Regions from separate parts of the Clostridium chauvoei genome, predicted to be linked through region 1. Evidence: a T-box and tRNA genes for the amino acid it is inferred to sense, from the RefSeq annotation. Region 1 holds a T-box; the other holds one or more tRNA genes.
The links. The T-box of region 1 lies ahead of asnS (asparagine--tRNA ligase). A T-box ahead of a tRNA ligase gene usually reads a tRNA of that ligase, here a tRNA-Asn.

Region 1 (7,245 bases):
TGAATATACTTTTGATAAAATAAAGATTAAGTTTGTTCATGGAAGTCCTAACAAGATAAATGAATACCTATTTGAAGATGGAGAAAATACTAATGCTATAATGAAGGATTTAGATTGCGATGTATTAGTTTGTGCCCACACTCATATACCATCTATTAAAAAATTCGATAATAAATTATTTATCAATGTTGGTAGTGTTGGAAAACCTAAAATCGGTAGACCTAATATAACATATTGCATATTAGATATAAAAGATAATACTGTTGAAAGTAAAATTAGAGAATTAGAGTATGAATTCAAAAGAATTGTAAAAGATACTCAAATGCTATCTTTCCCAAGTGAACTTTCAAATTCATATTCAACAGGAAAAGAATAAAAAATACCAATACATAGGTTCTTTATGTATTGGTATTTTTTATTTATTCTATTAAAGTTCCTACAATTCTTAACTTTTCTAATATCTTATCCATTTCTTTAGCATGACAATTCAAAAATTCATTAGTTAGATTCTTCCCTGCCATAACTCCAAAATGAACACCATCTTTCCACACATCAACATCAGCAACATCATATACAGTTCCATTAATAGCAATTAAAGAAGGCATTCCATCTCTTCCATTATACTTGCTTAATTCTTCAATAGTATATTCTATTGGTAAGTTTTCAATAATATTTTCTCTGTATCTCCTAGACATAGTTGGAATCAATTCCCCTACTAATTCTAAGTTATCTAATAAAATTTGTGCACCTTCATGACAAGACTTAAAAAATTCCGTTAAATCATTTCCAGCTTTCAATCCATTATGCATTCCATTTTTCCAAGCATCAACATTTTCCAAAGAATAAACCTTATTATCAATGGCTACATACGCAGGCATTCCATTTTTCCCATTATATTTAGCTAACTCTTCTATTGTAAATTTTTGATTAGTAATTGGGACACTTCTAAAAGTATGCTTTTTACAATCCTCTAAGTATTCAGTAACCTTATCACAAACGCCACTCATAACATCTATAATACTCTCCTTGTAATCTTTAGGATAAGTTAATAAAATAGTTTTAAGTTGATTTAGTTCTATAAATTTTTCTTCTAAGAAATTCTTTTTTGTCATAAAATCCTCCAAATAAACACTATACAAATATATTATGATAAAAAGTTGCAAATGTTAGTAAATTAGTGTAAAATCGTAATAAACATCATATTTTATTACTGTGATGAGAAGAGTAGCTATTGGACGTAGTCTTAGCGAGTAAGGAACGGTGTAAGCCTTATACGAAGCCTTTAGTGAAGAACATCTCTGAGTTTCTAACCGAAATCTATTTATTGAGAGTAGGCTTAGACGGATTCAAACCGTTATTAATTGGATGACATTATTTGTGTCAGATAAGTGGTCATATCTTATGACAATTTGGGTGGTACCGCGAAAGTATCCTTTCGTCCCTTTTAGGGATGAGAGGTTTTTTTATTTTTAAAAATAAATTTTATGATATATTAGGAGGAAAACTTATGGATAAAGTAGTTTTAGTAAAATCACTTTATAGAAACGAAAATGAATATTTATCAAAAGAAGTTAAAATCTCTGGATGGATAAGAACACTAAGAGCATCAAATGCATTTGGATTTATTGAAGTTAATGATGGGACTTTTTTCAAAAACGTTCAAATAGTTTTTGAAAACAAATTAGAAAACTTTAAAGAAGTATCTAAATTACCTATAAGTTCATCAATAACTGTTATAGGTACTTTAGTTCCTACACCAGAAGCTAAACAACCATTTGAAATTCAAGCTAAAGAAATAGTAATTGAAGGATTATCTCAATCAGACTATCCTCTTCAAAAGAAAAGACATACTTTTGAATATTTAAGAACAATATCTCACTTAAGACCAAGAAGTAATGCATTCTCAGCTGTATTTAGAGTTCGTTCTGTTGCAGCTTATGCTATACACAAGTTCTTCCAAGAAAGAGGTTTTGTATATACTCACACACCAATTTTAACTGGAAGTGACTGCGAAGGTGCTGGAGAAATGTTTAGAGTAACAACTCTAGATTTAAACAACACACCTAAAACTGAAGATGGTAACATAGATTTTAGCCAAGATTTCTTTGGTAAAGAATCAAACCTTACAGTATCAGGACAATTAAATGCTGAGTGTTATGCTCTAGCCTTTAGAAATGTTTATACTTTTGGACCTACTTTCAGAGCTGAAAATTCAAATACAGCTAGACATGCAGCTGAATTCTGGATGATTGAACCTGAAATTTCATTTGCTGATTTAAAGGATGATATGGAATTAGCTGAAGATATGCTAAAATATGTTATTGAATATGTAATGACTGAATGTCCAGAAGAAATGGCATTCTTTAACCAATTTATTGATAAAGGAGTTATGGATAGATTAACTCACGTAATTTCATCAGACTTCGGAAAAGTTACTTATACTGAAGCTGTAGAAATTTTAAAGAAAGCAGATAAGAAATTTGATTATCCAGTAGAATGGGGTATCGATTTACAAACTGAACATGAAAGATATCTTACTGAAGAACACTTCAAAAAGCCAGTATTCGTTACTGATTATCCAAAAGATATCAAAGCATTCTATATGAGATTAAATGAAGATCAAAAAACTGTTGCAGCTATGGACTTATTAGTTCCTGGAATAGGTGAAATAATCGGTGGTAGCCAAAGAGAAGAAAGAATTGATGTTTTAACTAAGAGAATGGCTGAATTAGGTCTTAAAGAAGAAGATTATTGGTGGTATTTAGACCTTAGAAAATTCGGTGAAACTAAACATGCTGGATTCGGATTAGGATTTGAAAGACTTATAATGTATGTTACTGGTATGTCAAACATAAGAGACGTAATACCATTCCCAAGAACTACAGGACAATCTGATTTTTAATATAATAAACCCTAGTAAACAGTTTGTTTACTAGGGTTTATTTATTGTTATTTTACTAAATTGTAGTAAAATAACTAACTGACTATTTTAATGTCTGTCCCTAAATCTAAAATAAACATTAATCTGAATTTATAACATTCATAGATTTCTTTCTACTAATTATCACCTTTAAGTTTAATTAAAACTCCATTATCTACTTCATAAATATAGTCACTTAGCTCCTCTATATCCTGATATATATGACTTGTCATTAGTATTGTTTTTCCCTTTTCTTTAAGTTCTATTAACTTTTCTTTTAAGTTTTTAACTCCCTCTTTATCTAATCCATTGAAAGGTTCATCTAATATTAATATTTCAGGATCCTCCATTATAGCTTGTGCTATACCTAATCGTTGCTTCATGCCTAAAGAATATTCTTTTACTAACTTATTATCAATTGGATATAACTCTACAAATTTTAATATCTTTTCAATTTCTTCATTACCAATTTTATTTCTAATCTTTGCTAAAAACTTTAAATTATCAAACGCATTATAATTTGGTAAAAATCCTGGTTGCTCAATTAACGCTCCCACATCATCAGGAAAATCAACATCAAATCCTATTTTTAAACCATTCACCATTACATATCCAGATGTTGGTTTAATAAATCCACATATAGATTTTAAAATTAAGGTTTTTCCTGAGCCATTTCTTCCCACAATCCCGTAGCATTTTCCTCTTATAATATTTAAATTTATATTTTTTAAAACCGTTGTTCCTTTAAATATTTTTGTATAATTAACTATTTCTATTACATTATCATTCAAAAAATTACCCTCCTACTAATAATTAAATATCTACAATATCCTGTTTTTTGATTATAAATAGTCCTATGAAAAAATTTATTATTATAAAAGCAATAATAAATATCAAAGAACTCTTAAAATTCAATCCATTAAATCCACTCTCAAACATTTCGTATCTTTTTAGCATTCCATTATTAATCAAAAATATTTTGCAAAATTCAGTATTTTTAGGGTAAAATATTGGCGCTATATAAAATAGTATTCCTATAACACTTGCTTCATTTGATCTTGAAAAAATAGAATATAAATTATTTAAAAAAAGTTGTATAGCTACTACTGTCAAAATATTTAATAAAATAATATATAATGAAATACCATATTGATTTATATTTATTACGCTATTTATGTGTACTGGTGAATTTTGAAATGCTATATATCCACTTTTTATCAAAATTACAATTAGCGAAGATAAAAATAATACAAAAAAATATATACTTATTCTTATTATTATCGTTAAATTAAAAGCTATAAACCACTTTGCCTTGTTTTTAACTCTTGGTAGGACTAAAGTTGTACTTTCTCTAAATCTATCTATTGTAGATAAATTAAGCAAATTTAATACTATTATATATGGAGTAATCCATAATATAAAATAAAAATATTATATATACTATACTCTGTTACTAATCCACCATAAGTTTCTATAATAACATCTCCCATTAATACAGTATTATTATCTATTCCCATTAATCCATAATGTAGATTTGTTATTAATATACCTACAATAAATAAAATTAAAATTCGTAGCTTTTCATTATTTACCTTCAAATTTATACTTACTATTCTTTTAATCATCTTCTATTAATGCCTTTCTACTAAAGTATAGATTTAAAAATAATATTACAAATAAAAGTACTAAACTAATTATAATTGAAGTACTTAAAGAAGTAGTAAATCCATTATAATTTTTAAACTTATGCTTAAATATACTAGATATGGTACCCAATCCTATATATTCATTTATTTTAAATATACCTTCATTTAAACCATATGATTTAATATAATTTCACTCCATTTATTTTCAAATTTAAACATTAGAAAATTAATACTAAATACAATAACGAAAAAAGAAATTGCAAACAAAAAACTAAACACAATATTAGTTAAAATCTTAGATACAATCCATATTCTTTTTTCTTTAGTTCTTAGCATAATAAATTTTATATAATCACTTTTAGTATTAAAAAAAGTTGTTAAAATTATAATATAAGGAAAGTAGAAACCTAAAAGTAAACTGCCATAAGTTGTAGTTCTAAAAATTCCATCCCATATATTTAAATCTAAATTATAGCTATAACTTACTTCTACTAATCGGTTAGTAATAATGTAGATTACTATAGAAAATATTACTTATAGTCATATCTACACTTCTATAAAATTGACTAATGGATGATGGTGAATAGTTATATATATTTAGAATGGAACAGAACATACTTCCTAATATCCAAAATAGAAATGGTGAAAATATTATTGCTATCTTATTTTTGATAAATGCAGAAATTGCTAATCCAATACTAGCATAAGCAAAACCTAAACTAAAATTTATAAATATATGTATCATTATATAAACACCAAAATTTTCAGTTAATAATCTTATAAAGGGGCCACCCATTTTACCATATCCATAAAAACTAGTTATACTTCCTTTAAAAAAAGTAAAAATTAATATACTTAATATTATAGTTGGAATTATTATTGCTAATCCACCAGCAATTCCATTAACAAGTAATTTTGATAATATATATTTCCTATGGTTTATTCTCATATCTATTTGCTTAATAATGCCATATTCCTTATCTTCTATATATGACAATCCAAAAGGTAATACTGAGAGAATAGGCATTGTAACAATAGACATTAAGAATGAACTAAAAAATACTGAATATTTATTTAGACCGTTCTCTACCATAACTTTAGCCTTTTCTTGGAGTTCTAGCGTTTGGAGATCAGGGGCATCATAATTGAAAAATATGTATTGTTTAATATCAATATATACACTAATAAAAGCAAGTAATAATCCTATAATAATAACTATAATGAATTTTTTACTTGTAATTACTCTTTTAAGTTCATTTAATATCATGTTTTCTCCTCTTATACTCTACAATAATATGATATTTTTTACATTTTATTTTATTAATCTCCAAATTATTGTATTTTTACTAACAATAAGCTTATTTGTATAAATATCGTATTATATATTAAAACTTTTGACAACTTTTTACACGTTTTTTATAATTATATTTAATTATCACTAATTATTTTTATTATTTGTTTAACATATGTGTAATAAAAACCCTACTAGCTTTTAGAAAACTTAAAAACTAAAATAAAAACACAACTTTTCATGTAGAACAGTTGTGTTTTCATAATTGTAATAAACAATACTTTTAATATTACTACTAACTTACATATGTTTGTAAGTAAATTTGAATATAATCTAATTACTTAAAATTATTATAATCATTCTCTATTATTTTTGTCTCTTTTTTACTAATTCATATAATGTGCTTACCGGTACTCCTGTACCACCTTTTATTCCATATTCGCTTGATGATGAAGCCCAAGCTGTTCCTGCTACATCTAAATGTAACCAGGGTTTATTTTGAACAAAGGCTTCTATAAATAATCCTGCTGTTATAGTTCCAGCTAATCTACCACCACTATTCTTTAAATCAGCAATATCAGATTTAATTAATTTTTTATATTCATCAAAAGTTGGTAGTTGCCAAACCTTTTCTCCTGTATATTCAGATATTTCTTTTAGTTCTTTATAAAATTCTTCATTATTAGTTACTACCGCTGTTGTAGTTTCACCTAATGCATGCAATGCCGCTCCTGTTAATGTAGCAACATCTATAATTTCTTTAGCATTTTCATTTTCTATTATATAGTGAACTGCATCTACTAAGGTTAATCTTCCTTCAGCATCAGTATTTACTACCTCTATAGTTTTTCCTGCCATAGATCCTATAACTTCTCCAGGCTTATATCCATTTCCTGCTATTAAATTTTCACAAGCAGCTACTACAGCTATAACATTTGCTTTAAGTTTTCTTTTAGCAATTACAGACATTGCTCCGATTACAGCAGCTGCTCCACCCATATCAGATTTCATATCTACCATACTACCTGTAGGTTTTATAGAATATCCACCTGAATCATAAGTTAAGCCTTTTCCTACTAATCCTAATATATTATCTTTATTATCTTCATCACCAAAATACCTCATAATAATAAATTTAGGTTCATTTATTGATGCTTTTGCTACATTATAGAAAGCTTCCATCTTTAATTCTTTTATTTTCTCTAAATCATAAACCTCAACTTCAAATCCACTATCAACTCCAATTTTAATAGTTTCTTCTGCTAATGTTTCCGGGTAAATAACATTAGATGGCTCATTTACTAAATTTCTAGCTAGTATTACTGCATCTGCTAAAGCAGTTCCCTCTTCAATAAATAAATCTACTGATTCCTTAACTTCATTGTCTA
Region 2 (7,245 bases), 520 kb from region 1:
CAAACTTACCACCGAAGCTACGGGCTCATCGTAAGATGAGCGGTAGAGGAGCGTCGTAATCGGGCTGAAGTCGTACCGTAAGGAGCGGTGGACTGATTACGAGTGAGAATGTTGGCATTAGTAGCGAGATGTGAGTGAGAATCTCACAGGTCGAAAATCTAAGGTTTCCTGGGGAAGGCTCGTCCGCCCAGGGTTAGTCGGGACCTAAGCCGAGGCCGATAGGCGTAGGCGATGGACAATCGGTTGATATTCCGATACCACTACAATCGTTATTATCGATGGTGTGACGGAGAAGGATAGGATGTGCTAGCGATTGGAAATGCTAGTCTAAGCGTTTAGGGAGTTGAAACAGGCAAATCCGTTTCAACAATTCTGAGGCGTGATGGGGAAGGCCAAAAGGCTGAAGTATCTGATTCCATGCTTCCAAGAAAAGCATCTAGAGAGAGAAGTAGTGCCCGTACCGCAAACCGACACAGGTAGATGAGGAGAGAATCCTAAGACCAGCGGAAGAATTGCAGTTAAGGAACTAGGCAAATTGACCCCGTAAGTTAGCGAGAAGGGGTGCCTACGAGAGTAGGCCGCAGAGAATAGGCCCAAGCAACTGTTTAGCAAAAACACAGGTCTCTGCTAAAGCGCAAGCTGATGTATAGGGGCTGACGCCTGCCCGGTGCTGGAAGGTTAAGGGGAACACTTAGCGCAAGCGAAGGTGTGAACTTAAGCCCCAGTAAACGGCGGCCGTAACTATAACGGTCCTAAGGTAGCGAAATTCCTTGTCAGGTAAGTTCTGACCCGCACGAATGGCGTAATGACTTGGGCACTGTCTCAACTGCAAATCCGGCGAAGTTGTAGTGCGAGTGAAGATGCTCGCTACCCGCGATTGGACGGAAAGACCCCGTAGAGCTTTACTGTAGCTTAGCATTGAATTCCGATATTGTCTGTACAGGATAGGTGGGAGACTGGGAAACTAGGGCGTCAGCCTTGGTGGAGTCATCCTTGGGATACCACCCTGACAGTATTGGGGTTCTAACCGGACGCCATGAATCTGGTGACGGGACATTGTTAGGTGGGCAGTTTGACTGGGGCGGTCGCCTCCTAAAAAGTAACGGAGGCGCCCAAAGGTTCCCTCAGAACGGTCGGAAATCGTTCGAAGAGTGCAAAGGCAGAAGGGAGCCTGACTGCGACACCCACAAGTGGAGCAGGGACGAAAGTCGGGCTTAGTGATCCGGTGGTACCTCGTGGGAGGGCCATCGCTCAACGGATAAAAGCTACCTCGGGGATAACAGGCTGATCTCCCCCAAGAGTCCACATCGACGGGGAGGTTTGGCACCTCGATGTCGGCTCGTCGCATCCTGGGGCTGTAGTAGGTCCCAAGGGTTGGGCTGTTCGCCCATTAAAGCGGCACGCGAGCTGGGTTCAGAACGTCGTGAGACAGTTCGGTCCCTATCCGTCGCGGGCGTAGGAAATTTGAGAGGAGCTGTCCTTAGTACGAGAGGACCGGGATGGACTGACCTCTGGTGCACCAGTTGTTCTGCCAAGAGCATGGCTGGGTAGCTAAGTCGGGAAGGGATAAACGCTGAAAGCATCTAAGCGTGAAGCCCCCCTCAAGATGAGATTTCCCATAGCATAAGCTAGTAAGACCCCTTGAAGAACACAAGGTTGATAGGTCAGAGGTGTAAGTGTGGTAACATATTTAGCTGACTGATACTAATAGGTCGAGGGCTTGACCAATAACGAAATGGCAAAAATTCATGTGCAATTTTCAGAGAACATCTGAAAAAATGTTCCGTGGTAGCTCAATGGTGGAGCACTCGGCTGTTAACCGATAGGTTGGAGGTTCGAATCCTCTCCACGGAGCCATTATTTTACTAAAATAGTTTTATAAGAATGGATATTATCTGTTTTTATAAAACTATTTTTTTTGTAGTAATAAAATGTAATATTATGTATTATAAATGGCGAATATTCAACTTCAAGAATAGTTAATTAATATGGAATTATGTAAGTTTATATCAAAAAAACAACTTTATAGAAAATATATAATGAAATATTGTAACTATTTTGTAACTTTTGGTTAACAAAATGTAATGATTTGAGGGGGACAAGGGTATATAATTAATTTAGATGAATTTATTAGCTTTGAATAGGAGTGTGCTAGAATATATGAAAAAAAAGAAGAGATTTATTGCATTTATAGGGGTGTTAATTCTTTGTATAGTTACAGTTACGATAATTTCTAGTAAAATAAAGAATAATACTGTGGATATAAAGGCAGATGAAATAGAACAGAAAAAAGATAAAGATGATTCTAATGCTGATAAAAATACTACAAAAGAAATTACTTTAGATAACTCAAATTATTTATCTTTAGAAAATGATCCTAATGCAGACGATGCATCAGTAGTATTACCAGAAACTATGTATAAATGGAATTTTCAAAGAACAGATAATAGAAAAATTGCATATCTTACTTTTGATGATGGTCCATCAGAAAATGTAACTATACCAATATTAGATGTCTTAAAGGAGAATAATATTAAAGCTACATTCTTTACTTTAGGAACTTCAATAGAAGATACTCCTAAGTCAGGGGAGATCCTTAAGAGAATGGCAAAAGAGGGACATGCAATAGCAAACCATGGATATTCTCATAATTATAAACTTTTATATCCAAATGGTTGGATAGATGTAAATACTTTCATGAATGATATGAATAAAAATAGACAAATACTTAAAGAAAAATTAGGAAAAGATTTTGATACAAGAGTAATTAGAATGCCTGGTGGACATTGTAGTTGGAATGGAATAACAGCATTAGATCAAGAACTAGCTAAACAAGGGCTTTATCAAACTGATTGGAATACATTAAATGGAGATGCAGAAGGAAATAATCATACTCCGGAACAATTATTATCAAGATTAAAAGATACACTTGAACAATTTGATTATGATACAGTAATAGTTTTAATGCATGATTCAACTTCAAAGCAAACAACTGCACAATATTTACAAAGTGCGATAGATTATTTAAGAGCAAAAGGTTTTGAGTTTAGAACATTAAAATAAAGAGGCGGATACACCGTCTCTTTATTTATATGTTTATATATTTGGAAAAAGCAAATAATTAAAGTATTATATAAAGTAATTAGTAATTTAAGAGGTGAGTTTATGGGGAAAATTTTATTAGTTGAAGATGAAGATAGTATTAGAGGATTTTTAAAGATAAATTTAAAAAGAAATGATTTTGATGTATTAGAAGCTGCTACTGGTGAAGATGGATTAAAAATTGCTGAAATAGAAAAGCCTTCTATTGCTATTTTAGATGTTATGTTACCAGGAATAGATGGGTTTAAGGTATGTGATAAATTAAGAAGAAAATATCCTAATATGGGAATAATAATGTTAACAGCTAAAGGGCAAGATATAGATAAAATTATGGGTTTAGAATATGGAGCAGATGATTATATAGTAAAGCCATTTAATCCTTTAGAAGTAGTTTTAAGAGTTAAAGCATTATTAAGAAGAGTTTTAGAAAAAAAAGAAAAAAAAGATAAGTTAATAGTAGGAGACTTTACGATAGATTTATATGCTCAAAAGTTATTAAAGAAGGAAGAGGAAATAGATCTTACTCCAAAGGAGTATTTATTAATGAAATTATTTTTAGAAAATCCTAACAGAGCTTTTACACGGGATGAATTATTAGATTTAGTATGGGGAGAAAATTATTTTGGAGATTCTAAAATAATTGATGTTAATATAAGAAGGCTTAGAAGTAAAATAGAAGATGATTCATATGAACCTAAATATATAGAAACTGTATGGGGAATAGGATATAGATGGAGACTTTAAAAACTAAGAGTATTAAAAGTAGATTAATAAGAAATTTTTTTGTTGTAATTTTTCTATAGTAGTATTTTTAAATATATTATTATTAATTTTTGTACGTAAGTACTATTATGATAATACAGAAGAGTTATTAAGAAATCAAATTAGGGTTTCTACCACTTTCTATAACAAATATTTTTCAGCATCATCACTTGTAGATGCTATTTATGACAATGTAGATGCCTTTTGGAATCAAAGCAATGCACAAGTTGAGATTTTAGATATTAATGGAAATCTACTTATGGATTCAATAGGGGCAAAGGATAAGGTACTTTTAAATACTCCAGATATAGAAAAAGCTATTAATGGACAAAGCAGTCGATGGATAGGTAAAGTAGATTATTATGAAAATAAAATAATGGTAGTATCATCACCAATAGTATCTAATGGAAATCCTATAGGAATAATACGACTTATTACATCATTAGAAGAGGTTGATGGAACAATAGAAGTAATAGTAGTATTCTTTCTATTTATATCTATTGTTGTATTGATAATAGGTGTAATGTTGAGTATATTATTATCTAATAGTATAACAGAACCTGTTAATTCTCTTATATTTGTAGCAGAAAGAATGGCAGATGGCGATTTAGGTATAAGAAGTACTGTAAGAGGAGAAGATGAGGTGGGCAAACTTGCCAATACGTTAAACTATATGGCTGATGAGTTAGAGAAAAGAGAGCAGCTTAAAAATGAATTTATATCATCAGTTTCTCACGAATTAAGAACACCACTTACGGCTATAAAAGGTTGGGCAATTACTTTAAATGATGAGGCTACAGATAAAGAAACCTTGAAGGTTGGATTTGACATAATAGAAAAAGAAACAGATAGATTAACTACTATGGTTGAAGAACTATTAGATTTCTCAAGATTAATAAATGAAAATATATCATTAAGGAAATCATATGAAGATGTTGATAATTTAATTGTATATATAAAAAACTATATGTCTCCGAGAGCACAAAGAGAAGGTTTAGAATTTAAAGTAAATAAAATAAATAATTTAGGTACTGCGTATTTAGATGTAGATAGATTAAAGCAAGTTTTGATAAACCTATTAGATAACTCATTTAAGTTTACTAAGGCAAATGGGAATGTATCTTTAAATGTATTAAGGGAAGATAATTATATAAAGTTTATAATAGAAGATAATGGAGTAGGTATCTCAAAGCAAGATCTTCCAAAGGTTAAAGAAAAATTTTTTAAAGGAAAAAATTCTAAATCACAAAATGGAATTGGATTATCAATATGTGATGAGATAATAAAGTTACACAATGGGAAGTTTATAATTAATAGTACTATAGATAAAGGTACGAAAGTAGAAGTAATTATTCCAGTTGATATTAAGGAGTAATATAATATGAAAAAATTTATTTATTATGTAGGAGTAATGATATTATTATTTACACTTATAGGTTGTGAAAAAATAGATGGAAAAAATATTGGAACAACTAAGATACCTAGAAATAATTTATTAAGTGTAGAAGGTGTTTGGAGAGTTGACTTAGTAAATATAGTAGATGAAACTCTAAATACTACAGAGAATGATGATATGGTAGGAACCAATATCAAAATAGGTAATAAAAGTGTTGAAATGAGAGATAAGGTATATATTAAGCCAGAGTATAAGTTAAAAGTAGTTGATAAAGATTATATATTATCATATGAAGTTGGATTAACAGTTGAGCCTTTTATGAAAAACGAAGATAAGATAGATATAATTTCTATAGTAAGTAAAAACAACTTAGTAGGTGAATTTATACTTCAAGATAAAGATAAAGGATTTTTATTATATAAAGGTTTAGTTTTAGAGTTAAGTAGAATAAAAGATAATATTGAAGAAAAGGATTATAAAAAAAATGATGAGAATCATATAGAGAGTATAATAACAGCTGATTATAATAGTGATGTTGGAGTAATGATAGGGTTAAAGGTACCAAGAAAAGAAACTGAAGATGGAGAATATACCAAAGAAGAGTATAGAACTTTATGGATATCTTTTAAAGATGGAGAATTACAACCTATAATAGAGAAAAGAGATATAATTTTTCCGAGAATGAATGGAATATGGACGTTAAATAGTAACTCTATTAACTTTAATGGACATGAGGTAGAGTACTTTAATGTAAAACCAATAGAGGGAAAAGAATCAACTAGTGTTAGTTATGATAAGAATAATAACATTTATAAAAATATAAAATTCATAGGGAATGATTATATAGCTATAGAAAAATATGAAGGAAATAATTTTAAAAATAAATTTCCAAAGTATCAAATTGTACCTATAGATAACATTAATTCAGAAAATGGTATAATAATAGAGGAGATATACTCCAAAGATGCAGTAGAAAAATATAAAATGACTTATGAAAATGAAATAAATAACTTAAGTGAAGAAAGTAAGGCAAAATTAAATACAAATATAGATTATAGTAATTTTTCTATTTTAAGAAAAGATGGTAAGTGGAAGTTAGTAGGCAAGATATCTCCATTAAATGGAGAGGATAATGGTATTGATTATATGATAGGATTAAATCCAAATAAAAAGTTATTAAATTATGATTCATTAATTACACCATGGAAAACTTTAAAGGGTGAGTTACCATTTATAAGAGATGCTTATATAGCTCCAACAGGGAGAATTGCTATAATAATATTTGAGGATAATTTAGCAGTTTACGAAGTGGAAAATAGAAGATTAAAGGGATCACCTTTAATAAATATAAGTTTAAATCATGATGAACAGGTTATAATGGCAGAGTGGAGTAGAGATAGCTATGTAGATAGCTGGTCAAAGGCATTTAGTGATGGTGTAAACATAATGGAAAAGGAGGAGTAGTATGTTATCAAAAAGTGTAGCATCTAGGGTATTAGCTAGATGTTTAATAACAGGTGGAGATTTTGCAGAAATATTTGAAGAGGATACAATAGATACCTCTATAAGTATATTAAATGGAAAAGTTGAAAATTCAGTAGCAGGTAGAAGTTATGGAATAGGTATAAGAATATTTAAAGGATTTAGAAGTATATATGCATATACAAATAGTAATAATTTAACAGATTTATTAAACACTGCACAAAAGGCGGCATTAGCTTTAGGAGAATTAAAAGAGGATGGAAAGATTATTTTAACAGAGAAATTTAATAATAATATTCATCCTATAATATATTTACCATCATCAATTTCAATACAAAAGAAAATTGGTGTTATGAAAATTGCATACGGTGCAGCAAAAGATTATAATAGTGAAATTTCACAAGTATCTGTAGGATATGCTGATAAAGAGCAAAATATATTAATAGCAAATACAGAAGGTTTATATACAGAAGATAAAAGAGTAAGAACTAGGTTAGCTATAA

Region 2: it has a tRNA-Asn gene. The T-box ahead of asnS (asparagine--tRNA ligase) is inferred to sense a tRNA for this amino acid. The anticodon was not compared.

Annotation. Positions count from the first base shown of each region.
Region 1 covers NZ_CP018624.1:2,475,084-2,482,328, forward strand. Annotated here, with positions in the region: gene BTM21_RS11705 (metallophosphoesterase family protein) at 1-376, shown strand, start outside; gene BTM21_RS11710 (cytochrome b5 domain-containing protein) at 420-1,112, opposite strand; T-box leader at 1,204-1,446, shown strand; gene asnS (asparagine--tRNA ligase) at 1,508-2,902, shown strand; gene BTM21_RS11720 (ABC transporter ATP-binding protein) at 3,058-3,711, opposite strand; gene BTM21_RS11725 (hypothetical protein) at 3,734-4,303, opposite strand; gene BTM21_RS11730 (hypothetical protein) at 4,315-4,545, opposite strand; gene BTM21_RS11735 (membrane-spanning permease) at 5,066-5,833, opposite strand; gene BTM21_RS11740 (leucyl aminopeptidase) at 6,224-7,245, opposite strand, start outside.
Region 2 covers NZ_CP018624.1:124,216-131,460, forward strand. Annotated here, with positions in the region: rRNA gene BTM21_RS00645 (23S ribosomal RNA) at 1-1,728, shown strand, start outside; tRNA gene BTM21_RS00650 (tRNA-Asn) at 1,783-1,857, shown strand; gene BTM21_RS00655 (polysaccharide deacetylase family protein) at 2,161-3,063, shown strand; gene BTM21_RS00660 (response regulator transcription factor) at 3,166-3,846, shown strand; partial or broken gene BTM21_RS00665 (sensor histidine kinase) at 3,834-5,239, shown strand; gene BTM21_RS00670 (hypothetical protein) at 5,246-6,724, shown strand; gene BTM21_RS00675 (TldD/PmbA family protein) at 6,726-7,245, shown strand, end outside.